Regions from separate parts of the Mesorhizobium sp. C089B genome, predicted to be linked through region 1. Evidence: riboswitches for the same ligand, from Rfam matches in the RefSeq annotation. Region 1 holds a riboswitch; the other holds the start of a gene.
What was found. A riboswitch is a leader RNA that binds a small molecule or an ion and turns the genes downstream of it on or off. The one in region 1 is predicted to bind S-adenosylmethionine.
Positions count from the first base shown of each region.

Region 2: another riboswitch for S-adenosylmethionine. It lies ahead of NLY44_RS26610 (O-succinylhomoserine sulfhydrylase); the one in region 1 lies ahead of metX (homoserine O-acetyltransferase MetX).

Region 1 covers NZ_CP100469.1:3,834,633-3,849,805, reverse strand. Annotated here, with positions in the region: gene NLY44_RS19030 (SRPBCC family protein) at 1-221, shown strand, start outside; gene NLY44_RS19025 (polyamine aminopropyltransferase) at 269-946, opposite strand; gene NLY44_RS19020 (queuosine precursor transporter) at 950-1,630, opposite strand; gene rpmB (50S ribosomal protein L28) at 1,793-2,089, opposite strand; gene NLY44_RS19010 (DUF3108 domain-containing protein) at 2,350-3,150, shown strand; gene yddG (aromatic amino acid exporter YddG) at 3,196-4,083, shown strand; partial or broken gene NLY44_RS19000 (lysoplasmalogenase family protein) at 4,080-4,753, shown strand; gene NLY44_RS18995 (cupin domain-containing protein) at 4,750-5,181, opposite strand; gene gloB (hydroxyacylglutathione hydrolase) at 5,202-5,969, opposite strand; gene NLY44_RS18985 (class I SAM-dependent methyltransferase) at 6,088-6,870, shown strand; gene NLY44_RS18980 (ABC transporter ATP-binding protein/permease) at 7,008-8,828, shown strand; gene NLY44_RS18975 (DUF1194 domain-containing protein) at 8,893-9,681, shown strand; gene NLY44_RS18970 (glycosyltransferase family 2 protein) at 9,733-10,668, opposite strand; gene NLY44_RS18965 (DUF1330 domain-containing protein) at 10,864-11,235, shown strand; gene metW (methionine biosynthesis protein MetW) at 11,243-11,857, opposite strand; gene metX (homoserine O-acetyltransferase MetX) at 11,854-13,023, opposite strand; SAM riboswitch at 13,083-13,160, opposite strand; gene hisC (histidinol-phosphate transaminase) at 13,287-14,396, shown strand; gene NLY44_RS18945 (prephenate/arogenate dehydrogenase family protein) at 14,401-15,173, shown strand, end outside.
Region 2 covers NZ_CP100469.1:5,402,586-5,417,758, reverse strand. Annotated here, with positions in the region: gene araD1 (AraD1 family protein) at 1-849, shown strand, start outside; gene NLY44_RS26620 (ABC transporter substrate-binding protein) at 1,023-1,793, opposite strand; gene NLY44_RS26615 (2'-deoxycytidine 5'-triphosphate deaminase) at 1,895-2,989, opposite strand; SAM riboswitch at 3,130-3,207, shown strand; gene NLY44_RS26610 (O-succinylhomoserine sulfhydrylase) at 3,265-4,455, shown strand; gene NLY44_RS26605 (ceramide glucosyltransferase) at 4,467-5,618, opposite strand; gene apaG (Co2+/Mg2+ efflux facilitator ApaG/CorD) at 5,841-6,233, shown strand; gene NLY44_RS26595 (Hsp33 family molecular chaperone) at 6,419-7,450, opposite strand; gene argF (ornithine carbamoyltransferase) at 7,559-8,470, opposite strand; gene NLY44_RS26585 (aspartate aminotransferase family protein) at 8,489-9,688, opposite strand; gene NLY44_RS26580 (GcrA family cell cycle regulator) at 10,047-10,565, shown strand; gene NLY44_RS26575 (magnesium and cobalt transport protein CorA) at 10,657-11,664, opposite strand; gene phoU (phosphate signaling complex protein PhoU) at 11,760-12,482, opposite strand; gene NLY44_RS26565 (ATP-binding protein) at 12,597-13,865, opposite strand; gene ppk2 (polyphosphate kinase 2) at 13,967-14,872, shown strand; gene NLY44_RS26555 (acyl-homoserine-lactone synthase) at 15,074-15,173, opposite strand, start outside.

The DNA of each region.
Region 1 (15,173 bases):
TCGTTCCGAACCAGCGCATCGTGTTTTCCTACCGGATGGCAATCGGGACGCAGACCATGTCGGCATCGCTGACCACAGTCGAGCTGTCACCCTCCGGCGAGGGCACCCGCCTGATCTTTACCGAACAGGGCGTGTTCTTCGATGGCGTCGATTCGGCGCAAGGCCGCGAAGAGGGCACGCGCGGGCTGTTGGAGGCACTTGCCGCCGAATTGTCGAGATAGCTTCCGTCCACGGGATCGAAGCGTTCCGCCCGTCTTTCCCCAAGGCGTCAGCGAGAGGGGGTGGTGGCGATCCAGATGACGTGGCGCGCGCCGCGCTTGCCATTGGCGCGCGTCTTCACCTCGTCCACGACAAAGCCCGCCTGATTGAGCCTACGTGTGAAGCCGGCATCGGGGCCTTGCGACCAAACAGCCAGCACGCCCCCGGGCCTGAGCGCTGCACGCGCCGCGCCGAGGCCGGCAGCGCCATAGAGGGCGTCGTTGCCCTTGTAGACGATGCCTTCGGGGCCATTGTCGACATCGAGCAGGATGGCGTCCCAGGCTGCCTTGTCGGATCTTATGATGTGCCCGGCGTCGGCTTCGCGAACCGTCACACGGGGATCGTCGAGACAGCCGGCGAAGACCGCCTCCATGGGGCCGCGCGCCCAGGCGATGACGGCGGGGACAAGCTCGGCAACGGTGATGCCTGCGTCGGCGCCCATTTGGGCAAGCGCAGCGCGCAGCGTAAAACCCATGCCGAGGCCGCCGATCAGGATTTTCGGTTGGGCGCGGCCGCCGATCTTTTCACAGGAGAGCTTGGCCAGCGCTTCCTCGGAGCCGCTGAGGCGGCTGTTCATCAGCTCATTGGTGCCGAGCATGATCGAGAATTCGCTGCCGCGCTGCTTGAGGCGCAGTTCCTGTCCGCCGTCAGGCGTTTTGGCCGAGCCGAGCTGGACCCAGGGAATCACGGCCTAGACAGCCACGGCCGGCTGGCTCCAGTGGGCGGCGAGCAGCCGGTAGGGGATCAGGGCCACAACAGCGATGATCAGCTTCACCGAGAGGTCGCCCAGCGCCCAGGAGACCCAGCGCATGGACTCGACCGGCAGCACGCCCATCAGCGGCGCCGTCTCCAGCGCAAAGCTGTCGTTCGGGCCGGCAAAAGCGAAGGCGGCCGAAAAGGCGATGCTGAAGAACACCAGGGTGTCGAACACCGAGCCGACCAGCGTGCCGACGATCGGCGCGCGCCACCAGCTCTGCCGGCGCAACCGGTTGAACACGGTGACGTCGAGCAATTGCGCGCAAAGGAAGGCCGCGCCGGAAGCTGCGGCGATGCGCACCAGCCGGTCGGCTGATGTCTTGAACTCGATCAGGCCGTGGCGAAACAGGAAGGGCGGGACGAGGATCGAGCAGACCACAGCGGTCATGAAGCCGACAAGGACGATGCGGCGCGCCACGGTCGGCCCGTAGCGGCGGTTGGCAAGGTCGGTGACCAGGAAGGAGAAGGGATAGGTGAAGGCACCCCAGGTCAGGATGTCGGCCAGCGACAGACCGCCGGCCTGGCCCTGCATCGGGAACTGCACGAGGATGTTCGATGCCACGACGACAAGCGCCATGGCGGCCACAAAGGGCAGATATCGCGAGAAGGAAGTCATTTTTTTATCCTGGGTAATGGAACCAGCCAGGCGCTAGCCGAAATCCGGATCGCGCTGCCTTGCAAATTTTTAGCATCGGATTGCTCCGATGCTGCTGCCTTAGAAGTTTTGAGCATCGGATTGCTCCGATGCTCAGGGCGGTCGTCCCCCGCCTTGATATTGTTAAGCGGCGGGCTGGTCGGCCAGCTTCTTGGCAATCTGCTTCTTCAACAGGCGCGCGCGCTGCGACAATTCCTTGGCGTCGGCCTTGGCCAGGAAGGCGTCGAGGCCGCCGCGATGCTCGACCGAACGCAGCGCGTTGGCCGAAATGCGCAGGCGCACATTCTGGTTCAGCGCTTCCGAAATCAGCGTCACATTGACGAGGTTCGGCAGGAAGCGGCGCTTGGTCTTGTTGTTGGCGTGGCTCACATTGTTGCCGGTCTGGACTGCCTTGGCAGTGAGTTCGCAGGTGCGGGACATGGTTCTAACCTTCAGTTCTGTCTAAGCCTGCCAAACCTTGTTCGCCCGCGCCGGGTGGCGCGCGGTTTCAGTCAGGCGGCCTTATGGAAAAGTTGGCGTTCCTTAGTTGCATTTCGCCAATGCGTCAAGCTCCGGCTTGCCCACGACTGTGACGGGCGTTTCACATAAAGGCCGGAATTCAGCCTATAAGCGGTCGGACAGGGACATTTCAAGCCGGAGTCGCCCGCCCTCCGGTTAAAAAATCAAGGACCGAGCCCGCCATGCTTCGCCCGTTACATGCCGTTGTCGCCATATTTGTCGCCGCCTTGCCGACATCAACCCTTGCCGCCGCGCCCGCAGCCACCGCACAGTCCTTCAAGGGCGAATACACGGTGTCGTTCCTCGGGCTTTCCGTGGCCAAGGCGACATTTTCCAGCCACTACGAAGGCGGTAGCTATTCCATAGAGGGCACCGTCTCCAGTGCGGGTCTCGCCACCTTGTTCGACGACACGAGCGGCACGATCTCGTCAAAGGGCAAGATCCTGGGCAAGCAGATGCAGCCGCAGGTATTTCGCGCCGATTATAAGTCCGGCAAGAAGGCTTCCATGGTCGATATCCGCTTTGCCAATGGCGCGGTGACCGCCACCCAGGTCATTCCCGAGCCGAAAAAGCGCAATCCCAAAAACTGGATACCGCTGGGCAGCAACGATCTGGCATCGGTGCTCGATCCGATGGCGGCTACCGTCATCCATGCTGACAGCCTCGACCAGGTCTGTGGGCGCAAGGTGAAATTCTATGACGGCGAGATGCGCGCCGACCTGACGCTGACCTACGCCTCGAAAGGATCGATCTCGGTCAAGGGCTACAAGGGTGACACCGTCACCTGCAAGATGAGCTTCGAGCCGGTGGCAGGCTACCGCAAGGGCCGCAAGGCGCTGAATTACCTGAAGAAGAAGAGCCAGATGATGGTGACGTTTGCACCGCTCGGCCAAACCGGCATATATGCGCCGATCCACGCCACGGTCGGGACGCAGATCGGCACCTTGACTGTCAGCGCGGGGCGGTTCGAAGCAACTGAATAGACGCGCCCACCCGAATAGAATTGGGGCGCGTCGCCGGAGACGGGCATGGGGCGCGCAACACTGATCGGTTTCTCGGCGGTCGCCATGTGGGCGCTGCTGGCGTTGCTCACCGATGCGTCGGGCGCCGTGCCGCCATTCTTGCTCTCGGCCATCACCTTCACCATCGGCACCGCGGTCGGGCTGGTTGCCCGGCTGTTCATGCCGGCCACCGATAAAAGCCTGAAGATCCCACGCCAGGTCTGGGTGATCGGCATTGCCGGACTGTTCGGCTACCATTTCTTCTATTTCACCGCGCTGCGCAACGCGCCGGCGGTGGAGGCAAGCCTGATCGCCTATCTGTGGCCGCTGCTGATCGTGCTGGGATCAGCGCTGATGCCGGGCGAGAAGCTGGCCTGGAACCATGTCGTCGGCGCGCTGCTCGGGCTCGCCGGGACCGTGCTGATCGTCACCAAGGGTGGCGGCCTCGCCTTCGATGCTCGCTACACCTTCGGCTATGCGATGGCGGCCGTCTGTGCGCTGCTGTGGTCGTCCTATTCGCTGCTGTCGCGGCGCTTTCCGGCGGTGCCGACCTCGATTGTCACCTGGTTCTGCGCCGCCACGGCAGCCCTGTCTCTCGTCTGCCATCTTCTGCTGGAAAAGACGGTGCTGCCCGATGGTCCCGGCCAGTGGCTGGCGGTGCTTGGTTTGGGGTTGATGCCGGTGGGCGCGGCCTTCTACGCCTGGGATATCGGCGTAAAGCGCGGCAACATCCAGGTGCTCGGCGCGGCAAGCTATGCGGCGCCACTGCTGTCGACATTGGTGCTGATCGCGGCGGGCGTTGCCGAGCCGTCGCTGCGTATCCTGGCGGCCTGCGTGCTGATCACCGGCGGCGCGGCACTGGCGGCGAAATCGTTGTTCCTGCGCAAGGCGGCAACGGGTGGGGCAAGCGCATGACGATGCCGTTTGCCGGCGGCATCGACGCCAACGCCAATGCAACATTGATTTTTCGCTGGTGGCGGCAGTGATCTACGCCTTCACCCTGGATATGCGGCCGACGCTGGCCCGCTCGGCGGCAAAGACGCTGGCCGTGGCCATGCTTGCGGCACTCGCCTTCATGCAAGGTGGGCCGCTGTTGCTCGTCGTCGCACTGCTGCTCAGCGGCGTCGGCGATGCCTTCCTGTCGCGTGACGGCGAAAAGGCCTTCCTCGGCGGGCTGGCCAGCTTCCTTGCGGCGCATGTCCTCTATGTGCCGCTCTTCCTGCGCAGCGGCGGCGGGCTGGATGTGCTCAGCACCGAGACATGGCGCGGCGCCATCGCGCTGGCCATGGCGGCCTTCGCAGTCGTCATGCTGGCAGCACTCTGGCGCCGTGTCAGTCCCGGCCTGCGGGTGCCGATCGCCGTCTATATCGCGGCCATTCTGGCGATGGGCATCTCGGCGTTGACGCTCGACAATCCGTGGGTCATCGGCGGCGCTGTTATGTTCATGGCATCGGACGGGCTGCTTGCCGCGGAGAAATTCCTGGTTCCGGCAATAGCACCCTATCGCGCCGGCATCCGTTATGCGGTCTGGGTGCTGTACTACGCCGCCCAGCTCTGCATAACTCTTGGTTTTCTTCTGGCCTAAGGCTGCCAGCCCGGCTCGGCCATTTCAAACGCGGCGAAGTCGAAGCCCGGCGCCACGGTGCAGCCGACCAACGTCCATTCGCCGAGGCTGCGCGCCGATTGCCACCAGCCGGCCGGCACGACGATCTGCGGCCGCTCGCCCGCCGCAAGTTCAATGCCGAGCACCTGCTCGATCACCTGGTTAACCTTTGGACTGCCTTCCTCCCAGATTGACAGCGCCAGCGGTGCTCCGGCATGGAAGTGCCAGACCTCGGCCGCGTCCTTGACCCGGTGCCAGGCCGAAATCTGGTCCTGTTCGAGGAGGAAATAGATCGCCGTCGAATGGCCACGCGCGCCACCGGCGCCGTCGCGAAAGGTCTCGGCATACCAGCCGCCTTCCGGATGCGGCTTGAGGCCGAGCGTGGCGATGATTTCAGCGGCGCTGGTCATGGCTGATCCCGGTACGATGCTCAGAAATTGTCCTTGCGCTTGCGGATTTCCGCGAACACTTCGGCGTCCGGGGCCGCCTCCATACCGAGATGCTTGCGGATCGCCGGGTCGTGCCAGCGCAGGAACGGATTGGTCGACAATTCCTCGCCGATCGTGGTCGGCAGCGTCGCCTTGTTGTCGGCGCGCAGGGTCTCGATTTTGGCGGCGCGTTCCCTGAGCGCCGAATTGGTCGGGTCGACGGTCAACGCAAAGCGGGCGTTCGAAAGCGTATACTCATGGCCGCAATAGATGACCGTGTCCGCCGGGAGTGCGGCGAGCTTCTTCAGCGACTCATACATCACCGGCGGCTTGCATTCGAACAGCCGGCCGCAGCCGAGCGCGAACAAAGTGTCGGCGGTGAACGCCACTTTCGAGGCCGGAAAATGATAGGAGACATGGCCCGCAGTGTGGCCGGGCGTGGCGATGACATCGATCCGCTCGCCGCCGAGATGGACGACCGAGCCTTGCCCGACGGTCTCGTCGATGCCGGGGATCTTTTCCTTTTCAGCCTCCGGTCCGACGATGCGCAGCTTGAAGCGCTCCTTCAGCGCCAGATTGGCCTCGACATGGTCGACATGGTGGTGGGTGGTCAGGATCATCGTCGGCTTCCAGCCGGTACGCTCGATCGCGGCAATGATCGGCGCTTCTTCGGGCGCGTCGATAATGGCGGTCTCGCCGCTTTTCGGGTCATGCACCAGCACGCCGAAATTGTCGCTGCGGCACATGAACTGTTCGATTTCGACGGGCATTGGCATCTCTCCATCTGTTGGCGCAGACATAGGGCGCTTGGCCGCCGATGTCACTCTAGCTTTGCAGAACGTGCCGGCTTTGTTGAACTTGGGCGGCATCGCAGCTACCGTCCCGCGCATGCATTCCGATATCGTCGATCTCCGCTCCTTCTATTCGACCACGCTCGGCCGCCTGGCTGAACGCTCGATCACCATGGCGCTGTCCTCAATATGGGCAACAGTGCCCAATGAGCGGCTGGTCGGGCTCGGCTATACCTTGCCGTGGCTGGAGCGGTTCGGCACCGATGCCGAGCGGGTGTTTGCCTTCATGCCTGCTACGCAAGGCGCCGTCGTCTGGCCGGCGAACGGGCCGACGGCTACGGCGCTGGTCTTCGACGAGGAACTGCCGCTGGTCGATTCCTGCATCGACCGCATGCTGCTCGTGCATTCGCTCGAACATGTCGAAAACCCGCGCGAGACGCTGAACGAGATCTGGCGGGTGCTGTCGCCGGCAGGGCGCGTCGTCATCGTCGTGCCCAACCGGCGCGGTGTCTGGGCGCGGTTCGAGCACACGCCGTTCGGCAATGGCCGGCCGTTCTCGCGCGGCCAGCTGACAGAATTGCTGCGCGAGGCGAATTTCACACCGGCTTCCTGGTCCGACGCGCTGTTCTTCCCGCCATCGCCGCGGCGCTTCATGATGCGGTTCCACAATGTGCTGGAGCGCGCCGGCCGGCGGTTCTGGCCGATCTTTTCCGGCGTCATCGTGGTCGAGGCGCAGAAGCGGCTCTATCAGGGCGTGCCGGTCGCGCAGCGCGCCTCGCGCCGTGTCTTCGTGCCGGTACTGTCACCGCACGGTGCGACGCGGCTTGGCCGCCGGGCGGAAGGGGTGACATCGACGACGCGTCAGGTGACACCTTCGTGATCATCATGAAAACTGGTGTTGCGTGGGTTTTTCCCACCTATCTGTCGCAGATGCATTCGCGGTCCGTTTGAGCGGCGGATGCCTTCAAGTCTCTCCATCTGGTTTCAGCAACGCTTCTGAACGCAAGGACCTCGTGCATGGCTGATCAACCGGACAAGTCCGCCACCGTTCAGCCGGTAACCGTCGAAGCCAGCAGCCTGCGCGATCAGGTAGCGACGATCAAACGGGCGCTGATAGGCTCACCGGTGCGCAAGTGGCTGGTCTGGACGTCGGTCGGCATTATGGCGGTCATCGTCGCGACGTCGATCGGCCAGGTTCTGCTCAACCGCTGGAACCAGCCTTTCTACGATGCGCTGGCGCGTCGCGACATGGCGGCCTTCCTGCATCAGCTGATGATCTTTGCCGTGATTGCCGGCACGCTGCTGCTGCTCAACATCGCTCAGACCTGGCTCAACCAGATGATCCGGCTGAAGCTGCGCGAGGCGCTGACGCTCGACCTGATCGACCAATGGATGCGGCCGGCGCGGGCCTTCCGGCTCGCCAATGCCGGCGCCATCGGCGTCAATCCCGACCAGCGCATGCAGCAGGATGCCGCGCATCTGTCCGATCTGTCGACGGACCTCGGCGTCGGCCTGCTGCAATCCTTCATCCTGCTGGTGTCGTTCGTCGGCGTGCTTTGGCAACTCTCGTCGGGCTTCGTCTTCCACATCAACGGCTGGTCGCTGGCGATACCGGGCTACATGGTCTGGGCCGCGTTCCTCTATGCCGGCATCGCCTCCTGGCTGAGCTGGCTGGTCGGGCGGCCGCTGATCCGCCTCAACAGCGACCGCTACACCCGCGAGGCCGAGCTGCGTTCCGGGATGGTGCGCGTCAACGAGAATGTAGACGCCATCGCGCTCTATCACGGCGAAGCCGATGCCAAGAGACGGCTCGAAATCGACCTTGGCACGGTGCTGGGCGCGATGCGAAACATCTACAAAGCGCAGATCAACCTTTCCTGGGTGACCGATACCTATGGCTGGATCACCGTGGTGGCGCCGATCCTTGTGGCATCGCCGGTCTATTTTTCAGGCGATATCAGCTTTGGCGGGTTGATGATGGCGGTCGGCGCCTTCAACCAGGTGCACTCGTCGCTGCGCTGGTTCATCAACAATATCGGCGGCATCGCCGACTGGCGCGCCACGCTGATGCGCGTTGCCGACTTCCGCATTGCGCTCGATGAAACCGATGTGTTGCACGACAAGGAAAAGCGCATCGAATTCGGCGATAACGCCAATGGCAGCCTGACCTTCGAGAAGCTCCAAGTGGCCTCGCCGGAGGGCTGCACCAAACTTTCAGACAGCCATGTCGAGATCCATCCCGGTGAGCGCGTCATGATCACCGGCGACCCAGGCGCCGGCAAGACATTGTTCTTCCGCGCCATTGCCGGCCTTTGGCCCTGGGGCAGCGGGCGGATCGGCTTGCCGGCCGGAGAAACGCCGATTTTCGTGCCGCGTGTTCCGTATTTTCCTGCCGGCACGTTACGCGAAGTGCTGCATCCGAATGGCTCGGCGCCGGCTGGCGATGCTGATTTTGGGGCGGTGCTGGCCGAGGTCGGCCTCGAGCGGCTGTCATCCTTGCTCGACCGTTCCGCACGCTGGGAGCGGGAACTCAACGATGACGAACAGCGGTCGCTGGCCTTCGCCAGGCTGGCCTTGCGGCAGCCGAAATGGGTGATCATCGACGAAGCGATGGACGCGTTCGATGGTCCTTCGCTGCGAAGGGTACTGTCCATGCTGGAGAAACGCCTGCCGGAAACCGCGATCCTCAACATCGGGCGCGGACTGCACAATGGTCATTTCTTTCCACGCGCATTGAACATCGTGAAGGATACGGGTGCTGCGCCATTGAAACCCGCCCGAGTCAGGACCGGCGCCATCGACCCGCCGCCGAAAGCGGCCGTGCGGCGAAAGAAGTAGAAGGGGCTTTATTTCGCCGCGATCGCGGCGAAGATTCACGGGTCGAAACATCCGTGGTGCGGCCATGCTCGATGCGCTCAGCCTGCTTGCCTGCCTTGCCTGCACCACGCCCGTGGCTGCCCCGGCCGTTGCCGTGGATGTCGAACTGGTGCTGGCCGTCGACATATCACAGTCGATGGACGAGAGGGAGTTCGCGCTGCAGCGCGCTGGCTATGTCGAGGCGCTCAGGCATCCCGATTTCATCAAGGCCGTGCGCTCGGGAACCACCGGGCGCATCGCGCTTGCCTATTTCGAATGGGCGGGCGTCGTGCGCGAGGATGGCGTCATCGCCTGGCAGGTGATCGACAGCGCAGAGAGCGCCAACGCCTTCGCCGACAGAATAGAAGCGCGGCCGTTCCGCAGCTTTCGCGGCACCTCGATTTCCGGTGCGCTTGCCTTCGGCGCCGGGCTGTTCGAGGGCACGGGGTTCGATGCGCCACGCAGCGTCATCGACATTTCCGGCGACGGTCCCAACAACACCGGGCTGCCCGTCGCCACGACACGCGATGCGGCGGTGGCCAAGGGCATCGTCATCAACGGCCTGCCGATCCTGATCAGCCCGTCGCCGACGTTCAGCCATCTCGACCAGTATTATGACGACTGCGTCACCGGTGGGCCAGGCTCCTTCGTGTTGCCGATCTATGCGGCCTCGGAATTCGCCACCGCCATACGCCGCAAGCTGATCCTGGAGGTGAGCGGCATCGCCGATGCGACCGTGGTCCCGATCGATGCCGCCGCACCCATGGACTGCCTACAGGGCGAACGCGACCGGCGGCTATATTCCGACCCATATCTGCCGGAACTCGACAAATGAGGTTTGAGGCAGTTCGGAGGGGAAAGCCGCTGCGCGGCTTGTCGGCAAACTTCAGGCCGGCCGTGCACCGTATTTGTCGCGAAATTCGGCATAGAGATCGCGGCGCCAGCGCCGGCCGCCGACATAGCCACGCAACAGCTGCGGCAGCGAATAGCCAAGCGCCTTCGACGACCGGTTGGCCATATAGCCGGAGAACGCCTGCGAAACCCTGCCCTTGAGTGCATCGGCGATGAGCTGCCGGGCGATCATGTAAGGCGGAATGTAGGGGTAGCGGTCGGCGATATAGGGGTGCTTGTCGATCAAGCTCGCATAGGCTTCGACATAGCCGTCCCGGCGACCGGAGATCGAATTCTCCGAGTTGTACTTTTTCCAGTCGATCACTTCGGACAGCTGCGCGCCGCTGCGACGGGCAAAGCGCAGCAACAATTCGCGATCCTGCATGCGCGTGACGTCACTGTCGTAGCCGCCGATGGCCAGCAGCGACTCGCGCCGGGCGGTGATTGCCGACCCGGCAATGAAGATGGTCTGCGCGACAAGGGCCCGCTCCAGCGAGTCGCGGCTCAGCAGCGCCTCGCGGTTGACGCAGTTGGTGCGGCGATTGCCCTTCAGCGACACGAAGGAACTGATCAGCACTTCGAGTGAGGGATTGTTGTCGAACTGCTCCAGCGTCCGCGCCAGGCGATCCGGCAAATAGACGTCGTCGGAATCGAGGAATGTCACCACCGGCGCCTGCGCCCGCTCGATGCCGGCATTGCGGGCGGCATTGGCGCCGCGCCATTTCGAGCCAACATAGATCAGCCGTGGATCGCGGATTTCGGCAAGTGCGGCTGCCGTACCGTCGGTCGAGCCGTCATCGACGACAATGTGTTCGAACCGGGGAAAATTCTGCGCCAGCACGCTCTCCACGGCGCGCACCACCTTGCTGCGGCGATTGTGCGTCGGTGTGATCACCGAGATCAGCGGAGCGAGGTCGGTTGCCTTGGACATGTTGCTTCGATTGTGCCCCGAAATGCCTGGAGGCCGGAGGTTTTGATGGTCGCCGTCCAAGCCTTACCCCGGGATGGCATTCGATTCGACGCTACAAAAAACCAGCGGCAATGTCATCACAAACTGTTGAGCCAGGACGCCGTAAGCCGGCCGATTACCCCAGACGTAATCGACCGATGGCCATCATGTCTGCAGATTGCGCCAACGAAGCCGGTCGTCGGGCTTCGATCTCACAGGGAGTTCAGCCGTGCCGCCTACGCCGTCGCCCATATGCGTCAAGTCACAATGGGCCCGCAGATTGTCGAGTATCTGCAGAGGATCGACGCCACATTGGAGCCGTTCGGCGGCCGCTTCCTTGTCCACGGCGGCGACATGGACGTGGTCGAAAACGAATGGCCCGGGCATCTGATCGTCATCGAGTTTCCGGACAGGGCGCATGCGTGGGGCTGGTACGATTCATCAGCCTATCGGGAGATTCTGGCCTTGCGCACCGACAACTCCCACGCCGATGTGATCATCGCCGATGGCGTTCAGCACCCGCACAAGGCGACGGACGTGCTGGAATAGGGGCAAACTACCGCTTCAGCAAGAACACCGCTTGCTGGCCGAAGAAATTCCAGAACCACCATGGCATCGACAGTCCGATCTTCTGGCCGTTGCCGTCGAGCGCGGTGGCTTTCTCGACCGAAGCGCCGAGTTCCTCGACCAGATTGACGAAGTCGCGGATGGTGCAGAAATGGATGTTGGGCGTGTCGTACCAGGAATAGGGCAGGTCCGCGGTCACCGGCATCCGGCCATTGACGAACAGCGACAGCCGCACCCGCCAGTGGCCGAAATTGGGGAAGGAGACGATGGCGCGGTTGCCGATTCGCAGCAGCTCGTCGAGCACCAGCTTCGGGTTGCGGGTCGCCTGCAGCGTCTGAGACAGGACGACGAAGTCAAAACCCTTGTCTGGATAGAATTCGAGGTCGGTATCGGCATCGCCCTGGATGACCGAGAGACCGCGCGCCACGCATTCATTGACGCCGCGCTGTGACAGCTCCAGCCCGCGGCCGTCGACCTGCTTGGTCTCCTGCAGGAGTTCGAGCAGCAGGCCGTCGCCGGAGCCGACATCGAGCACCCGCGACTGCGGCGGTATCAGGTTGGCCACGACTTCGAGGTCGACGCGCTGGCTGCCATTGACGCTCATGAGGCGAGCCCCCTTGCGCGGGCCGCCGAGCCGATGAAGCCCTTGATGGCGGCAAACAGTTCGGGTTCATCGAGCAGGAAGGCATCATGGCCGCGGTCGGTGTCGATCTCGACGAAGGAGACGGAGGCGCCGGCGGCGTTGAGCGCATGCACGATCGAGCGGCTCTCCTCGGTCGGGAACAGCCAGTCCGAGGTGAAGGACACCAGGCAGAAGCGGGTCTTGGTCCCGGCAAAGGCATCTGCCAACCGGCCGCCATGGTCGGCGGCGAGGTCGAAATAATCCATCGAACGGGTCATGTAGAGGTAGGAGTTGGCGTCGAAGCGGTCGACGAATGTCATGCCCTGGTGGCGCAGATAGCTTTCGATCTGGAAATCTGCGTCGAAACCGAAGGTCAGCGCTTCGCGGTCCTGCAGATTGCGGCCGAATTTCCGATGCAGGGCGGCTTCCGACAGATAGGTGATGTGGGCGGCCATGCGCGCCACGGCGAGCCCCTTTTCCGGGCGCTTGCCGTGCTCGAAATATTTGCCGCCATGCCAGTCCGGATCGGCCATGACGGCCTGCCGGCCGACCTCGTGGAAGGCGATGTTCTGCGAGGAATGGCGTGCGCCTGTGGCGATCGGCAGGGCCGAGAAGACGCGCTCGGAATAGCACGATGCCCATTCCAGCACCTGCATGCCGCCCATCGAGCCGCCGAGCACGCAAAACAGCTTTTCGATGCCGAAATGGTCGACCAGCATCAGTTGCGCCCGCACCATGTCGCGGATGGTGATGATTGGCAGGTCGAGGCCGTAGGGCTTGCCGGTGGCGGGATTGGTCGAGGCCGGACCCGTGGAGCCGAGGCAGCCGCCGATGACGTTGGAGCAAATGACGAAGAAGCGGTTGGTGTCGATGATCTTGCCGGGACCGATCAGCACTTCCCACCAGCCGGGCTTGCCGGTCACCGGATTGGTGCTGGCGACATGCTGGTCGCCGGTCAGCGCGTGGCAGACCAGGATGGCGTTGGTGCGGGCATCGTTGAGGGCGCCATATGTCTGGTAGGCGATCTGGAACGGCGACAAAAGCGTGCCGGCGTCGAGCTTCAGCGGCTTGTCAGGGCCAAAACGCAACACAGGGCTCGACGGGTTGTCGGCCTCGTTGTTGGTTTTTGTAGCGCGGAGCGCGGCCATGTGACTCTCCTTGCCCGCCGTCAGGCAATAAAAACCGGCAGTGCGATCGCAAAGCCGGTTACGTCACGCAAACGGCCCTTTAGCGAGTTGTTTAACGTGGCTGCAAGCCGACCGGCCAAATCACCACGGAACTGTTGCGTTCTTCTAGAACTCGTGCGGCCCGGCGTCAACGGCCAGCTATTGCCCGCCTCTCGACATTCGCGGCTACGGCTTGTATTTCCGCTGCGGCCTCCGGACGGAGGCATTCTCGATGGATTTGCGACATGGACAAGACAGCGGACAAGGCACGGCCGACGCCCCGCGCGGGCATTATGGACATCGACGCCTATGTGCCGGGCAAGAGCACGGCACCGGCCGGCGTCGCCAAGGTCCATAAATTGTCGTCGAACGAGAACCCGCTCGGCCCGTCGCCGAAGGCGATCGAGGCCGCGCGCGAAGTGGCTGGCAAGCTCGATGTCTATCCCGACGGCACCGCCCGCCGGCTGCGCGAGGCGATCGCCGAGGTGCATGGCCTCAACCCGGCAAACATCATCTGCTCCAACGGTTCCGACGAGATTTTGGGCCTGCTGGCGCAGACCTATCTGGCGCCAGGCGATGAGGCGATTTTTACCGAACATGCCTTCATGGTCTACAAGATCTACATTCAGTCGGCGGGGGCCAAGCCGGTTGCTGTGAAGGAAACCGAGGAGCGCGCCGACGTCGACGCGATCCTGGCCGCGGTGACGCCGCGGACCAAAATCATCTTCCTCGCCAATCCCAACAATCCGACCGGCACCTATCTGCCGTTCCAGGAGGTCCGCCGCCTGCATTCCACGCTCCCGGGCAACGTGCTTCTGGTGCTCGACGCGGCCTATGCCGAATATGTCAGGCGCAATGACTACGAGGCCGGCATCGAGCTGGCGGGCAGCGCACAGAATGTGGTCATGACCCGCACCTTCTCCAAGCTCGGCCTTGGCGGCGCGCGCATCGGCTGGATGTATGGCCCACTGCACATCGTCGATGCCATCAACCGTATCCGCGGCCCTTTCAACGTTAACGCAACAGCGATCGAGGCCGGCATTGCCGCCATCCGCGACCGCGCCCATGTCGAGCGCAGTTCGTTGCACAACGAGACCTGGCTTACCTGGCTGAATGAAGAGCTGACGAAGCTTGGGCTCAGGGTGACGCCCAGCGTCGGCAATTTCGTCCTCATCCACTTTCCCGACGACAAGAAGCATTCGGCTGAGGCGGCGGACGACTACCTCACCCAGCGCGGCTATATATTGCGGCGCGTTACCGGCTATGGCTTTCCCAATGCGCTGCGCATGAGCGTCGGCACCGAAGAAGCCAATCGCGGCGTTATCGACGCCCTCACGACGTTCCTGAAAAGCTGAAACAATGACATCACCGATGTTTGAAAAGATCGCGCTGGTCGGCATCGGCCTGATCGGCTCGTCGCTGGCCCGCGTTATCCGCCGCGAGGGCCTGGCCCGCCATGTCGCCATCGCGACGCGCAGCCCGGCCACGCTGGCGCGGGCGAAGGAGCTCGGTCTTGGCGAGAGCTACACCACCGGCGCCAGGGAAGCGGTCCGCGACGCCGACCTGATCATCGTCTCGGTGCCTGTGGGATCGTCGGGCGAGGTGGCGCAAGAGATCGCGCCGGGGCTGAAAAAGGGCGCCATCCTCACCGATGTCGGTTCGACCAAGGCCTCCGTCATTGCGCAAATGCAGCCCTATGTACCGGACGGCGTGCACTTTATTCCGGGGCACCCGCTGGCAGGTACGGAGAAATCGGGCCCGGATGCGGGTTTCGCCGACCTGTTCGAAAACCGCTGGTGCATCTTCACGCCGCTGCCGGGAACCGATCCGGCCGCGCTGGAAAAGCTGTCGGAATTCTGGCGGCGCTGCGGCTCCAACATCGACTCGATGGACCCGCAGCATCATGACATGACGCTGGCCATCGTTTCGCATCTTCCGCACATCATTGCCTACAACATCGTCGGCACGGCCGACGATCTGGAATCGGTGACCAAGTCGGAAGTGATCAAATATTCGGCTTCCGGTTTCCGCGACTTCACCCGTCTGGCCGCCTCCGACCCGACCATGTGGCGCGACGTGTGCCTGCACAACAAGGATGCCATCCTGGAAATGCTGGCGCGCTTTTCGGAGGA
Region 2 (15,173 bases), 1.6 Mb from region 1:
CTGATCGAGCGCAAGGGGTTCGGTGAAGCGATAGACCTCGACGCCGTCTACAAGAAGGGCCGGCTGGTGTCGCCGATCAACCATCCCGATCCTGCGCATCTGCATCTGACCGGCACCGGCCTGACCCATCTCGGCTCGGCGGCGACGCGCGATTCCATGCACAAGAAGCTCAGCGATGGCGGCGAGGAGCAGCTTACCGATTCCATGAAGATGTTCCGCATGGGGCTCGAAGGCGGCAAGCCGGCCAAGGGCCAGACCGGCGTGCAGCCGGAATGGTTCTACAAGGGCAACGGCACCATGGCGGTGGCGCCGGGCGCCGCACTGATGTCGCCGGCCTTTGCGCAGGACGCCGGCGAGGAGCCGGAAATCGCCGGCATCTATGTCATCGGCGACGACGGCGCGCCGTTCCGCGTCGGCTTCACGCTGTCGAACGAGTTTTCCGATCATGTTACCGAGCGGGTGAACTATCTGTTCCTGGCACATTCCAAACTGCGCAACGCCTCGTTCGGGCCGGAAATCCTGATCGGCGACCTGCCGGCCGACGTCAGGGGCTCATCGCGAATCTATCGCGACAGCAATTTGCTGTGGGAAAAGCCGTTCCTGTCGGGCGAAGCGAACATGTCGCACACAATCGCCAATCTCGAACATCATCACTTCAAATATTCGGCCTTCCGCCAGCCGGGCGACGTGCATGTGCACATGTTCGGCACGGCGACGCTGTCCTTTGCCGACGGCATCAAGACTCAGGCTGGCGACGTGTTCGAGATCGAGGCCGGGGATTTCGGCCTGCCGCTGCGCAACCCGCTGGAGATTGAGCAGCCGGTTAAGGTGGCGGTGAAGGCGCTTTGAGAGCGTAATCTCCCTCCTTGAGGGGAGATGTCGCCGAAGGCGACAGAGGGGGTCGTTGCGCGTGGAGCGCTAAAGTCTTCCGCGGCTGAAAGGCGCTGGCATTCTATGCGCAGCGACCCCTCTGGCCTGCCGGCCATCTCCCCCTCAAGGGGGGAGATTTGGCAGTTCCAACCTCAATAGATATCGAAATCGAAATACTTGGCCTGGATCTTCTTGTAAGTGCCGTCGGCGACGATGGCGTCTATCGCCGCGTTGAGCTTGTCGCGAAGTGCCGTGTCCTCCAGGCGGACAGCGATGCCGGCTTGCGTCTCGGTGCCCTTGACGTCACCGACAAGCTTGCAGCAGCCGTCGCTCGCCTTCTTCAGCCAGTCCATCAGCACGAATTTGTCGGAGATGACGGCGTCGAGACGGCCGTTCTGCAAGTCGGTGATCGCCTCTTCCTGGGTGGGGTAGAGTTTCGCCTCGGCGCCGGCCTTGCCATAGGCGTCCTGCGCATAGTCGGCCTGGGTGGTCGAGGCCTGCGCGCCCACCGTCTTGCCGGCAAGGGCTGCCGGTTCGGTGGAAGTGAGGTCGCTGTCCTTGGGCGCCACCAGCGCCAGCGGCGTCGTGTAGTATTTGTTGGTGAAGGCGACCTGTTTCTTGCGCTCCTCGGTGATGCTCATCGAGGCGATGATGGCGTCGAACTTTTTCGCCTGCAGCGCCGGGATGATGCCGTCCCAGTCCTGGGTGACGATCTCGCACTCGACCTTCATCTGCGCACACAGCGCATTGGCAATGTCGATGTCGAAGCCCTCGATCTTGCCGTCCGCGGTGATGGTGTTGAAGGGCGGATAAGCGCCCTCGGTGCCGATCTTCAATTTCTCCTGCGCCTCAGCCAGCGAGCCGGCCGATATCACCAGCATGGCAGCGCCCGCTGCCGATATGATCCATCTTGAAATCTGCATTTTGGTTCCCCTTGCGCGCCGTTCTCTTGCCGGCCACCGAAAGGCAGCCAAGCATGGTGAGGCAGCGCAGGCAAGTATTTTGCCTGATGGTGATCGAAGGTTCAGCCGGCGGGGCGGAAATGCTTGGAGAGCTTGAGGCCTTGCGCCTGGTAATTCGAGCCGAGATCGGTGCCGTAAAGCGCCTGCGGCCGCTTCAGCATGTGTTCGTAGACCAGCCGGCCGACGATCTGGCCGTGGTCGAGGATGAACGGCACTTCGTGGCTGCGCACTTCGAGCACCGCCCGGCTGCCGGTGCCGCCTGAGGCCGAATGGCCGAAGCCCGGATCGAAGAAGCCGGCATAGTGAACACGGAATTCGCCAACCAGCGGATCGAAGGGCGTCATCTCGGCGGCGTAGAGCGGCGGCACGTGCACGGCTTCGCGGCTGACCAGGATGTAGAACTCGTCCGGGTCGAGCACCAGTTCGCCGGCGCCGCTCTTATAGAGCGGCTCCCAGAAATCGACGGCATCCTGGGCGGCGCGCTTGTCGACATCGACCAAGCCGGTGTGATGCTTGCCGCGATAGCCGACCAGGCCGTTCTGGTCGCCGTCAAGATCGATCGACAGCGCAATGCCGCCGCCGGAAATGTTGGGCGGCTCGGTCGCCACCAGCATCTCGGCGCGGTGCAATTCGTTCAGCTCTGCCTCCGATAACAGCGCGTTGCCGGTGCGAAAGCGGATCTGCGACAGTCGCGATCCGGCGCGCACGACGATCGGGAAGGTGCGAGGACTGACTTCAAGATAAAGCGGCCCGTGATAGCCGGCGGCGATCTTGTCGAACTCATGGCCGCGATCGGTCATCACCCGGGTGAAGATGTCGAGCCGGCCTGTCGAGCTCTTCGGGTTGGCCGAGGCCGACACGTTTGCGGGCAGCGCCAGGCTTTCGAGCAGCGGCACGATGTAGACGCAGCCGGTTTCCAGGACCGCGCCCTCGGCGAGACTGAACTCATGCAATTTCAGCCGGTGAAGCTTGTCGGCCACCAGATGATCGGGACCCGGCAGGAAGGAGGCGCGCACGCGAAAAGCCTTGTCGCCGAGCCTGAGATCGAGGCTCGCCGGCTGCACCTGGTCGACATCAAGCGCGCGCGGCGACTTCAGCGCGCCGGACTGAAACAGCGCGGAAATGTCCTGATCGGGAAGAATGCCTGTCTGCCGCAAAAGGCTGGCTCCGCTCCAAGGTCGGTCTCTTTGTGGCAGGTTCTTGCCGCAAAACCGCTGGATATTATTGCGGAACCTGCCTGGTACAAACCTCTTAATGAAGCCGGCAATTGACGCAAGCGCAGGTGAGGTCTAAAGGGTCGTTATCCCGTGGTGATTTGGCCGGTCGGCTTGCAGCCACGTTAAACAAGTCGCTAAAGGACCGTCGGGCCGCAAGGCCATATGGACCGGTTGCGACTTTCGCGGCCGGTTTTTTTGTGTCTGGAACAAAAGCGATGAGCACCAAGAAGCGTAACTGGAAGCCTCAGACCGCACTCGTGCACGGGGGAACACTGCGTTCCCAGTTCGGCGAGACGTCGGAAGCGATGTATCTCACCCAGGGCTATGTCTATGAAACGGCGCAGGCCGCGGAAGCCCGTTTCAAGGGCGAGGAGCCGGGCTTCATCTATTCGCGCTATGCCAACCCTACCGTCGACATGTTCGAAAAGCGCATGTGCGCGCTGGAGGGTGCCGAAGATGCGCGCGCCACGGCGTCCGGCATGGCGGCGGTGACGGCAGCGCTCCTGTGCAGCGCCAAGGCCGGCGACCATATCGTTGCGGCGCGCGCGCTGTTCGGCTCCTGCCGCTGGGTGGTGGAGACGCTGGCGCCGAAATACGGCATCGAGGCAACGCTGGTCGACGGCACCGACATCGCCAACTGGGAAAAGGCGGTGCGGCCGAACACGAAACTGTTCTTCTTGGAAAGCCCGACCAATCCGACGCTGGAAGTGGTCGACATCGCAGCGGTGGCGGCGCTCGCCACCTCGATCGGCGCCAGGCTGATCGTCGACAATGTCTTCGCCACGCCCTTGCAGCAGAAGCCCTTGCAGCTCGGCGCCCATATCGTCGTCTACTCCGCGACCAAGCACATTGACGGCCAGGGACGCTGTCTCGGCGGCATCATCCTGTCGGACAAGAAATGGATCGACGAGAATTTGCACGACTATTTCCGCCACACCGGCCCGAGCCTGTCGCCGTTCAACGCCTGGACGCTGCTCAAGGGCCTGGAGACGCTGCCGGTTCGGGTGCGCCAGCAGACTGAAAGCGCGGCCAAGATCGCGGATTTCCTGGCAGGACGGCCGGAAATCGCCCGCGTCATCTATCCCGGCCGCGCCGACCACCCGCAGGCCGACATCGTCAAGAAGCAGATGACAGGCGGATCGACGCTGATCTGCCTCGACATCAAGGGCGGCAAGCAGGCGGCCTTCGCCTTGCAGAACGCGCTCGACATCGTGCTGATCTCCAACAATCTCGGCGACGCCAAGAGCCTGATCACCCATCCGGCGACCACCACGCACAAGAACCTCAGCGACGAAGCTCGCGCCGAGCTTGGCATCGGGCCGGGAACGCTCAGGCTGTCGGTCGGTCTTGAGGATACGGACGATCTGCTGGAGGACGTTGCGCAGGCGCTGAAGGCAGCCGGATAGGCCGCGAGGCGTCACGCTCCCGACGAAACCTCTTCCAGTTCGGCCGTCTTGGTGCCGATGGTCATGATGTTGCCGCGCCAGTCGACGGCGCCGCTCAGCCAGCCGCGCGCCCAGATGGCGGGAAGCATCATGTCGCGCACCATCATCGCCGGGACCATGCGCAGCGACAGGTGCCAGCCCTTGGCCGCGGCCAGCGCGCATTCGGGAATGTAGGCCGCCGTCAGCACGGCCAACACCGTGGCCGGCAGGCTGATGCCGGCACTTGCGGCCGCCACCAGCGCCAACGCCAGCGGCACGGCGACGCCGGTCAGGATCTCGGGTGCGAAAAACAGCGGGAAAGTGACGCGGCGCAACCGCGCCCAGCGCGCCTGGCGCGACCAGATGTCGGCAAGTCGGCGCTGCCCCAGTGGTTGCTCGAAAGGCGAGGCAACGAGATTGACGTGCAGGCCCAGTCCGTTGACCAGCTTGGTTGCAGCAGCATCCTCGGCGATCTCGGCGGCCAGCGCGCGGATACCGCCACTGGTATCGAGCATCGGCTTGTTCCACAGCATGCTCTTGCCTTGGGCAAAGCCGAGACCGAGCGCCTCGCCGGCATATTGCCAGCGCGCCTGCAGCGTGTTGAGGAACGCGCATTCGACCTCGGCCCAGAAGCCATCCGGCCGCGAGCCGATCGGCGTCGAGCAGATAAGCCCGGTATTGGTCCGCCAGGCCGCCATCAGGTGCTGGACGTAATCCCTAGGCATCAGCACGTTGGAATCCGCCAGAATAACCCAATGATAGCGCGCCGCTTCCCAGCCCTTGACGCAGTTGTTGAGCTTCGGGTTGCTGCTGACGCGGTCGTCGCCGATCAGCAGCCGGGTCGGCACGTTGGGAAACAGGACGATCGCCCTGTTTATCAGTTCGACGACCGGGTCGTCGGCGTGAGCGACGCAGAAGATCAGTTCGTAGATCGGCCAGTCAAGCGAGAAAGCTCGCTGCAGCGTCTCTTGTGTGAACGGCTCCACGCCGCGCGACGGCACGACGATCGAGACCGGCGGCTGCTCGTTGGACGGCGGAGGGATGAGACGGCGCGCTTTCAGCTTCGACGATGCAAGCAGGATGCTGGCGAGATTGGAAAGAAGCAAAGCGGAGGAAGCGAAGGCGGCTGTGAGAGCTGGTTCCATCGAGATCTGGTCACTCCGGAAAGGCCGCTCGCGGCTGCTTTGTCAGTCGACAGATGGGCCTTGAGTCGCCGGCAAGGTTTGCGCACACCAACATTGTCATGTGTCACTTAAATGACATTGTTTGTCGGCACCTGCGCTTTGAGGCTGGCAGGACATGCCGCTCTGCGCGTATCAAACCGCATGGCGCGACAAATGTTCCCTGCCGCGCAACCGGAGCAGCCCATGTACCGCGCCGTCACGCGCAACATCGAAGTGCAGGTCAGACCGTTCTACCTGGAGGACCGCTCGGACCCGGCGGAGAACCGTTATGTCTGGGGCTACCAGGTGACGATCGACAACCAGTCGGACGATTTCGTGCAGCTTATGGCGCGTTACTGGCACATCACCGACGGCAGCGGCCGGGTCGAGGAAGTGCGCGGCGCCGGCGTGGTCGGCGACCAGCCTGAGCTCAATCCCGGCGACAGCTATCAATACACGTCAGGCTGCCCGCTCTCAACGCCCTCCGGCTTCATGGTCGGCCACTACACCATGCGCAACAAAAAGGGCGAGACGTTCGACGTCGCTATTCCCGCGTTTTCGCTGGATCTGCCGGGGACCCGACGGACGGTGAATTAGGGGTTTTCTCCCCGTCACTATACGGGGAGAAATGCCCGGCAGGGCAATGAGGGGCAGCGCCAGAGTCATGAGGTTATCTTCCACGCACATGACCTAGGCTATGCGCGGCCATTCACCAAAGTTCGCGCTGCCCTCATCCGCCCTTCGGGCACCTTCTCCCCGTGAACGGGGAGAAGGAAGAGATGCTACTGAGTTGCAAACTCCGCCGGGTCGAAGTCGTACTGCTTCGAGCAGAACTCGCAGGCGACGTGGATGCCGCCATCTTCGGTGCTGTCCTTGATCTCCTGCGCGGAAAACCCCTCGAGGATGCCGCGTATCTTGTCCCTTGAGCAGGAACATTGGTCGGCGACCGGCACGCCGCCGAAGACGCGCACGCCATGTTCGTGGAACAGCCTGTAGAGCAGCCGCTCGGCGCCGATGGTCGGGTCGATCAGCTCGGTCGGCTCGATGGTGCCGAGCAGCGCCACCAGCTCGCGCCACGAATTGTCGGCCGGCTCCTGCGTCACGTCACGCGGATCGCCGTCGCCGCCCGAAATGTCGGGCACGCGCATGCGCTCGGGTGACTGCGGCAGGAACTGCGCCAGGATGCCGCCGGCGCGCCACTGCTCACGAGCGCCGCCGGGACCTGGCGTCAGAAGCTTGGCCACCGACAGCCTGAGGTCGGTCGGGATCTGCTCCGACTGGCGGAAATAGGTGCGCGCGGCGTCCTCCAGCGTCTCGCCGTCGAGCTGGACGATGCCCTGATAGCGCTGCGTGTGCGCGCCCTGGTCGATGGTCAGCGCCAAAACGCCGCTGCCCAGCAGCGTCTGCTGCGAGGTCTGGCCTGCGGCCACCAGGGCCTCCAGCCGGTCGGCGTCGAAACGCGCATAGGCGCGCAATGCCGAAGGCGTGGAGAAATCCGCGACCAGCATGTCGACCGGGCCGTCGGTGCGGGTCTGCAGGATGAACTTGCCTTCGAATTTGAGCGAGGTGCCGAGCAGCACCGTCAGCACACAGGCTTCCGCGAGCAGGCGGGCGACCGGCTCGGGATAGTCGTGACGGTTGAGGATGGCGTCGAGCATCGGCCCGAGTTGCACGGTGCGGCCGCGCACGTCGAGCGGGCCGACCTCGAAGGGTACGACATGATCGTCGCCGGCATAGCCGAACTCGCCGAGTTTGGGGTGATGTTCAGTCACTTGATGCGTTTCCAACATGACAAAGCTCCAGGGCGCGGCCATGCGGCCCGGAGGGGTGCATGCGTCCAAACGCGCTTGATTTGCGTGATGGGGCGCAAATAGGCATCGCGCCGCCCCGGATCAAGCGCTTGGAGATCAAGCGCCTGGAGATCAAGCGCCCAGACACCAGGCCAAAACCGCCTTCTGGGCGTGGAGCCGGTTCTCGGCTTCGTCGAAGACAACCGAATGCGGACCGTCGATGACCTCGTCGGTGACTTCCTCGCCGCGATGCGCCGGCAGGCAGTGCATGAACAGGGCGTCGGGCTTGGCCCTGGCCATCAGCGCCGCATTGACCTGATAGGGCGAGAAGACATTGTGGCCGCGGGCGCGGTGTTCCTGGCCCATCGACACCCAGCAGTCGGTGACGATGCAGTCGGCTTGGTCGACGGCTTCCTCGGGCGAGCGGGTGAAGTGCAGCTTGCCGCCATTGCTCTTCGACCAGTCGATATGCTTTTGCGCCGGCTCGCTGCCTTCCGGCACTGCGACGTTCAGGTTGAAGCGGAACCGCGCCGAAGCTTCGAGCAGCGAATGCAGCACGTTGTTGCCGTCGCCGGTCCAGGCGATGGTCTTGCCGGCAACCGGACCGCGATGCTCCTCGAAGGTCATGATGTCGGCCATCAGCTGACAGGGATGGGTGTCGTCGGTCAGCCCGTTGATGACCGGAATCGTGGCATTCTCGGTCAGCTCGAGCAGCCGCTCATGCGACGTGGTGCGGATCATGATGGCGTCGACATAGCGCGACAGCACCTTGGCGGTGTCGGCAATGGTCTCGGAACGGCCGAGCTGCATTTCGGTGCCGGTCAGCATGATGGTCTCGCCGCCGAGCTGTCGCATGCCGACGTCGAAGGACACGCGCGTGCGCGTCGACGGCTTGTCGAAGATCATGGCCAGCACCTTGCCTTCGAGCGGTTTGGTCCGTTCGCCGGCCTTGAGGCGCGCCTTGCGCACAACCGCATCGTCCAGCATCAGGCGCAGATCGCCTTCGGAAACGGCGGAAAGATCGGTGAAATGGCGAAGGCTCATCGGGAATGGTTCTCGGGATTACTTCGCGGCGGCCGCGGCGATGGCGTCGGTCAGGCCCTTGGCGCCGGCGCGGATGCGATCGAGCGCTTCGCCGATCTCGGCGTCGGTGACGGTCAGCGGCGGCAGCAGACGAATGACGTTGTCGCCTGCCGGCACCGCCAGCAGATGCTGGTCGCGCAGCGCCATGTTGACCTTGGTGTTGGGCATGGCGCATTTCAGGCCAAGCATCAGGCCGCTGCCCCTGATACCTTCGATGACATCGGGAAATTCGTCGGCGACCGCCGCCAGGCCCTGCTTCATCAGCAATGCCTTGCGCTGGACGTCTTCGAGGAAGCCGTCTTCCAGCACGACGTCGAGCACAGCGTTGCCGACCGCCATGGCCAGCGGATTGCCGCCGAAAGTGGTGCCATGCACGCCTGCCGTCATGCCGACGACAGCGTCGTCGGTGGCGAGGCACGCGCCCATCGGGAAGCCGCCGCCAATGCCCTTGGCAATCGCCATGATGTCGGGCGTCACGCCGGTCCATTCATGCGCGAACAGCTTTCCGGTGCGACCGATACCGCACTGGACCTCATCGAAGATCAGCAGCAGGCCATGCTGGTCGCAGAGCTGCCGCAGCCGCTTCAAGGATTGCGTCGGCACCGGGCGGATGCCGCCCTCGCCCTGTACCGGTTCGATCAGGATCGCGGCGGTCTCTGGTGTGATCGCCTTCTCGGCGGCGTCGATGTCGTCAAAGCCGACCTGGTCGAAGCCTTCGACCTTGGGGCCGAAGCCTTCGAGATATTTGTACTGGCCGCCGGCGGCGATGGTCGCCAGCGTGCGGCCGTGGAAGGCGCCTTCGAAGGTAATGACCCGGAAGCGCTCGGGATGGCCCTTGACGAACTGATAGCGCCGCGCCGTCTTGATCGCGCATTCGAGCGCCTCGGCGCCGGAATTGGTGAAGAACACCTTGTCGGCGAAGGTGGCGTCAGCCAGCCGCTCGCCGAGCCGGGCCTGCCCCGGGATCTCGTAGAGATTGGAGACGTGCCAGAGCTTGGCCGCCTGTTCGGTAAGCGCCGAGACCAGATGCGGATGGCTGTGGCCCAGCGAATTGACCGCGATGCCGCCAGCGAAATCGAGATATCGCTCGCCCTTGTCGGTAACCAGCCAGGTGCCTTCGCCATGATCGAAGGCCAAAGGGGCGCGGGCAAAGGTCTCGTAAAGCGCCGAACCGCTCATTATATGCGTCTCCGGTACCGGAAAAATCAAAAAAGCCGCCAAAGCGGCGGCCTTTGCGGCTTATCGTGTTTTTCGGCCATGAAGTCAACGAAAACGTCGTGCAGAGGCGCGTGGCCAGCTCCCGACGAGACGCCGGCTCATAAGCGACCGGGCAAGTTGGGGAAAACCTAAAAAACCGATTCGTGTTGCACCTGGGACTCTTGTCACCGAGTCAACACATGAGGTAATTGTAGTCGGGAAATAACTAGATTTCGTGCGGCGGACCTAATCACCTAATATATGTGGTGTCTGCCCCGGCAAAGATTGCCGGGTCGGGAACGGATTCCGGCTGCCGCACACATAGCAGGAGCGCGGTCTCATGAACTGGACTGACGAGCGGGTCGAACTTCTCAGGAAACTGTGGTCGGAGGGCTTGAGCGCAAGCCAGATCGCCGCACAACTCGGCGGGGTCAGCCGCAACGCGGTCATCGGCAAGGTGCACCGGCTGAAGCTGTCGGGCCGCGGACGCTCGACCGCGACGCCGGCGCGTCAGAAGAAGACAACGCAGGGATCTTCGATCCAGAAATCGGTGCCGCGCGCCGCAACCGCGCAGCGCCATGTCACGACTTCGATCGGGGCGAACGCGCTGCAGGCGCAGTTCGACGCCGAGCCAGTGGCGCGCCACTACATCCGCCCGGTCGAAAACGTCGTCGTGCCGATCTCGCGGCATCTGCAGCTCACCGATCTCACCGAGCGCACCTGCAAATGGCCGAATGGCGATCCGCTGTCGGAAGACTTCAACTTCTGCGGCAACGAGGCGGCTGAAACCGGACCTTACTGCAAGTACCACGCAAGGGTGGCGTTCCAGCCGGCTTCAGAGCGGCGCAGGAGCCGGTAGTTAGGGATTGGGGACTGGGCAGTAGGGAATGGGGTAGCGCTCGTGAGGCGCTACCTTATTCTGCCTACTGCCTACTGCCTACTGCCTACCATCACAGCCACCCACTCTTCCGAAATCGCCAATACAAAAACGAGCAGATCAGCGCGATCGAGACCAATACGACGGGATAGCCGTATTGCATCTTCAGTTCCGGCATGTCGTCGAAATTCATGCCGTAAATGCCGGCGAGCGCCGTCGGCACCGCCAGGATCGCCGCCCATGAGGCCAGCTTCTTGGTGTTCGCGGTTTCCTGGCTCTGGCCGACCAGCAGGCTGGCTTCGAAAGCGAAGGCCAGAACCTCGCGCAGGCTGTCGATCTTTTCCTGCACGGTGCGGATATGGTCGGTGACATCGCGAAACAGCGGATGCATTGCGGTATGGATCTGCGGCAGTTCGGCGCTGGTCAGCCGGCGGCAGACCTCGACCAGCGGCAGCGCCGCATTGCGCAGGCGCAACAGATCGCGGCGCAGCATATAGAGCCGCTCGATGTCGGGACCGGTCATCGGCTTCAGCAGCACCCTGTCCTCGATCGCCTCGACCTCGTCCTCGATCTGCTCTAGCACCGGCATGTAGTTGTCGACGATGAAGTCGAGGATGGCGTAGAGGACGAAATCCTCGCCCTTGGCCAGTGAGTGCGGACAGCTTTCCCAGTGCTGGCGCACGGCGGCGTATGAGGTCGAGGGACCATGCCTGACGCTGACGATATAGCCTGAGCCGACGAACAGATGCGTCTCGCCGAAGGTGACGCGTCCGTCGATCAGCTGTGCAGTGCGGGCAACGATGAACAGCGCATCGCCATATTGCTCGATCTTCGGCCGCTGGTGCGGATGTTCGGCGTCTTCAATCGCCAGCTCATGCAAATGGAATTGCGCCTTGACGCGCAGCAGAAGCTCGCGGTCGGGTTCGAGCAGCCCGATCCAGACGACATGGCCCGACTTCTTGGCCCATTCGCCGGCTTCTTCGATCGGAATGTCGGCGATGCGCTTGCCGGCGGTGTAGACGCTCGACGCGATGATGCCGGACGATGCCGGCGCCGGCTTGAACTCTCGGACATATTCCATCGCAGCCTCCTGAGCGCCTGGCCTTGGCCAGGAACCGAGACGCTAACATCCAGGTAGTTTAGCGCAATATGATTAAGCGTTCGAGGGGAGCGCGATCACTTCACCGGCAGCGCCGGAAGGGCAACCTTGTCGGTCTTGTCGCCCTTTGGACGCTCGGCCGGCAACTGCTCGCCGGTGACGATGTAGTAGATCGTCTCGGCAATGTTGGTGGCGTGGTCGCCGATGCGCTCGATGTTCTTGGCGCAAAACAGCAGATGCGTGCACGGCGTGATGTTGCGCGGATCTTCCATCATGTAGGTCAAAAGCTCGCGAAACAGCGAGGTGTACATGGCGTCGATCTGGTCGTCGCGGTCGCGAACGAAGCCTATTTTCTCGACCGAGCGCGAGGCATAGACGTCGAGCACTTCCTTGAGCTGGGTCAAAGCGAGTTCGGCAAGCGCCTCGAGGCCGCGAAACAGGCTGGTCGGCTGGCGGCCGTCAATGACGCTGACCACACGCTTGGCGACGTTCTTGGCGAGGTCACCGACCCGTTCGAGGTCGGCCGAAATGCGGATGGCGCCGACGATCTCGCGCAGATCCGTCGCCATGGGCTGGCGCTTGGCGATGATGACGATGGCTTTGTCGTCGATTTCGCGCTGGCCATCGTCAAGCACGATGTCGTCACGAATGACCTTCTGGGCGAGGCCGGGATCGGCATTGACCAGCGCCTGGATCGCCTGCTCGACCATGCGCTCGGCATGGCCGCCCATCGCAGCGATGCGCTTCGCCAGGTATTTCAGCTCTTCGTCATAGGCGCTGACAATGTGTACGGACTGCATGGGCGAAATGCCTTCCTTAAATCTTTGGCCTTTGAGTCGTTTCCTCGACCCCTGTGCTGATACGCTAGCCGGATGACAGAAAGAAGAAACAGGCAGTTAGCAGATAGTACCGCCTCAGCCTGCCGGCAAATGGACCGTGAACGCCGCGCCCTTGCCAACCTCCGACTTGATCGAAAGCCGGGCGTTGTGGCGCGTCAGAATATGCTTGACGATGGACAGGCCAAGACCGGTGCCTTTCTGCGTGCGGCTGCTCTCCACGTCGACGCGATAGAAGCGCTCGGTAATGCGCGGTATGTGCTCTTCCGGGATGCCCGGGCCATAGTCCCTGATGGTGACATCGATGCCCGGTTCCGGGCCGGCCTCGCCCCGCGCGATCGACACTGTGACGCGTCCGCCAGGCTGGCCGTATTTGCAGGCGTTTTCCAAGAGATTCTCGAACACCTGGAACAGCTCGTCGCGGTCTCCGGGCACGTCGAGCGGCCCCTCGGCGTAGTCGCGTTCGATGACGACGCCGTTCTCGCTGGCGAGCGGGCCCAGTGAATCGATGACGCTGTCGATGGACTGGCGCAGATCGACCTCGGTTCCCGGCCTCAGGTAAGGCTTCATTTCAAGCCTCGACAGCGACAGGAGATCGTCGATGAGGCGCGCCATGCGGCCGGTCTGGTTCTGCATGATCTGCAGGAACTGCTCGCGCGCCGCCGGATCGTTGCGGGCCGGGCCGCGCAAAGTCTCGATGAAGCCCGAGATCGAAGCAAGCGGGGTGCGCAACTCGTGGCTGGCATTGGCTATGAAGTCAGCGCGCATGCGGTCGATGCGGCGCGTCTCACTCTGGTCCTTGAATACCAGCACATAGAGGTCGGTGGCGTGGCCGACCGAGGACGCGCTGACCCGGTAGGCCCGTTCCACCGGCAGCTTCTCGGTGTAGTCGACGGCATCCGAGGCGACGGTTCCCGACAGCACGCGGTCCAGCAATGCCTGCATTTCCGGCGCGCGGAATTTTAGCGGCAGCGACAGGCCGGGCGCGATACCGACAAAGGCGGCAAAGGCGGCGGCATTGGCGTGGACGATGGTGGCGGTGCGGTCGAAGATGATCAGCGGATCGGCAACGGCAGCCGCAAGATATTCGCCGGAAAGCCGCTGCAGCCCGCTCGCCTCGACCGTGGTAATGGTCTTCTCAGCAGACCGGCTGGCGCCACCGGTTGGCAGAAGCGCGGCAGCCAGCAGCACCGTCAACGCAGCCAGGACGACATAGGCAGAGATATCGGCAAAAACATAAACGGCCAGGATAGCGATCGCACCGGCGGCCAGCAGCCATCGGCTGTTCCACAGCCGGCCGGCGACGGCCTGCCCCGTGGTTGTCCGCTCTGCCCCGGTGTCAGCCATCGTGCTTTCCGTGCTTCTGCGCCGGTCCCTCCGAAACTTCCGCTGGACCGAGTTTGAGGCCCCCCATAGCATGAGTCCGCAAGCTGGAAAGGTTCGTCTCGATGAAAAAAGCCAAGGAAAGTCCCGCCGCAGAGCCGGCAAAGGGGCCGCTGAAGATCAAGGTGGACGGCAAGGAGCGGGAGTTCGACATCGAAAACCCTGAGCTTCCCAGCTGGATCGAGGACCACAAACTGACCGCAGGCGACTACCCCTACGACAAGAAAATGAAGAGCGAGGAGTATGACGAGACGCTGGAGCGGCTGCAGATCGAACTGGTCAAGGCGCAGGCCTGGCTCCGGGCGACCGGCAGCAGAGTGATGTCGCTGTTCGAGGGGCGCGATGCCGCCGGCAAGGGCGGCACCATCTCGGTGCTGCGCCAGTATCTCAATCCTCGAACCGCGCGCAATGTGGCGCTGACCAAGCCGACCCCAACCGAAGTCGGGCAATGGTACTACCAGCGCTACGTCGCCCATTTCCCGACATCGGGCGATTTCGTCACCTTCGACCGGTCCTGGTACAACCGCGGCGGCGTCGAGCCGGTGATGGGCTTCTGCACACCGGAACAGCATGCAAAATTCCTCGACGAGACGCCGCATTTCGAGCGGATGATCTCCAACGACGGCATCTATTTCTTCAAATTCTGGCTCAACATCGGCCGCGAAACCCAGCTCGAACGGTTTCACGACCGCCGCTGGTCTCCGCTGAAGAACTGGAAGTTCTCGCCGATCGATATTGCCGGCATTACCAAATGGGACGACTACACCAAGGCGCGCGACCAGATGGTCGAGTGCACGCACAAGCAGTTCGCGCCCTGGATCATCGTGCGGGCCAATGACAAGCGGCGCTCGCGGCTGGCCGTCATGCGGCGCATCCTGTTGTCGCTGCCCTATGATGGGCGCGATCTCGACGCCATCGGCAAGGAAGACAAAAAGATCGTCGGCGAAGGGCCGTCGTTTCTCGAGAAGTAGAGACTGGCCTCGATAGGCAGAGGCTGAAATTACAGAGCCCACCCCCACACGGAGGTGGGCTCTGTGGCCATTGTCTAAAGCGCATCGCATTTGAACGGATTCACGCGACGCGCTTTAGGTCTTTGTTTCATGCATGTCGTTCTCTCAAAACCGGGGCCACTTTGAGCGACATGCATTAAAGCGCGTCGGGTGAAGACAGTCTCACGACGCCTGCCGCATGCCGAGCATGTGGGGGGTGCCCCTGGCCAACACCGGGGCGTGATGGTTGCGGCGCGAACGCACGACATCCAGCGTATGCTCG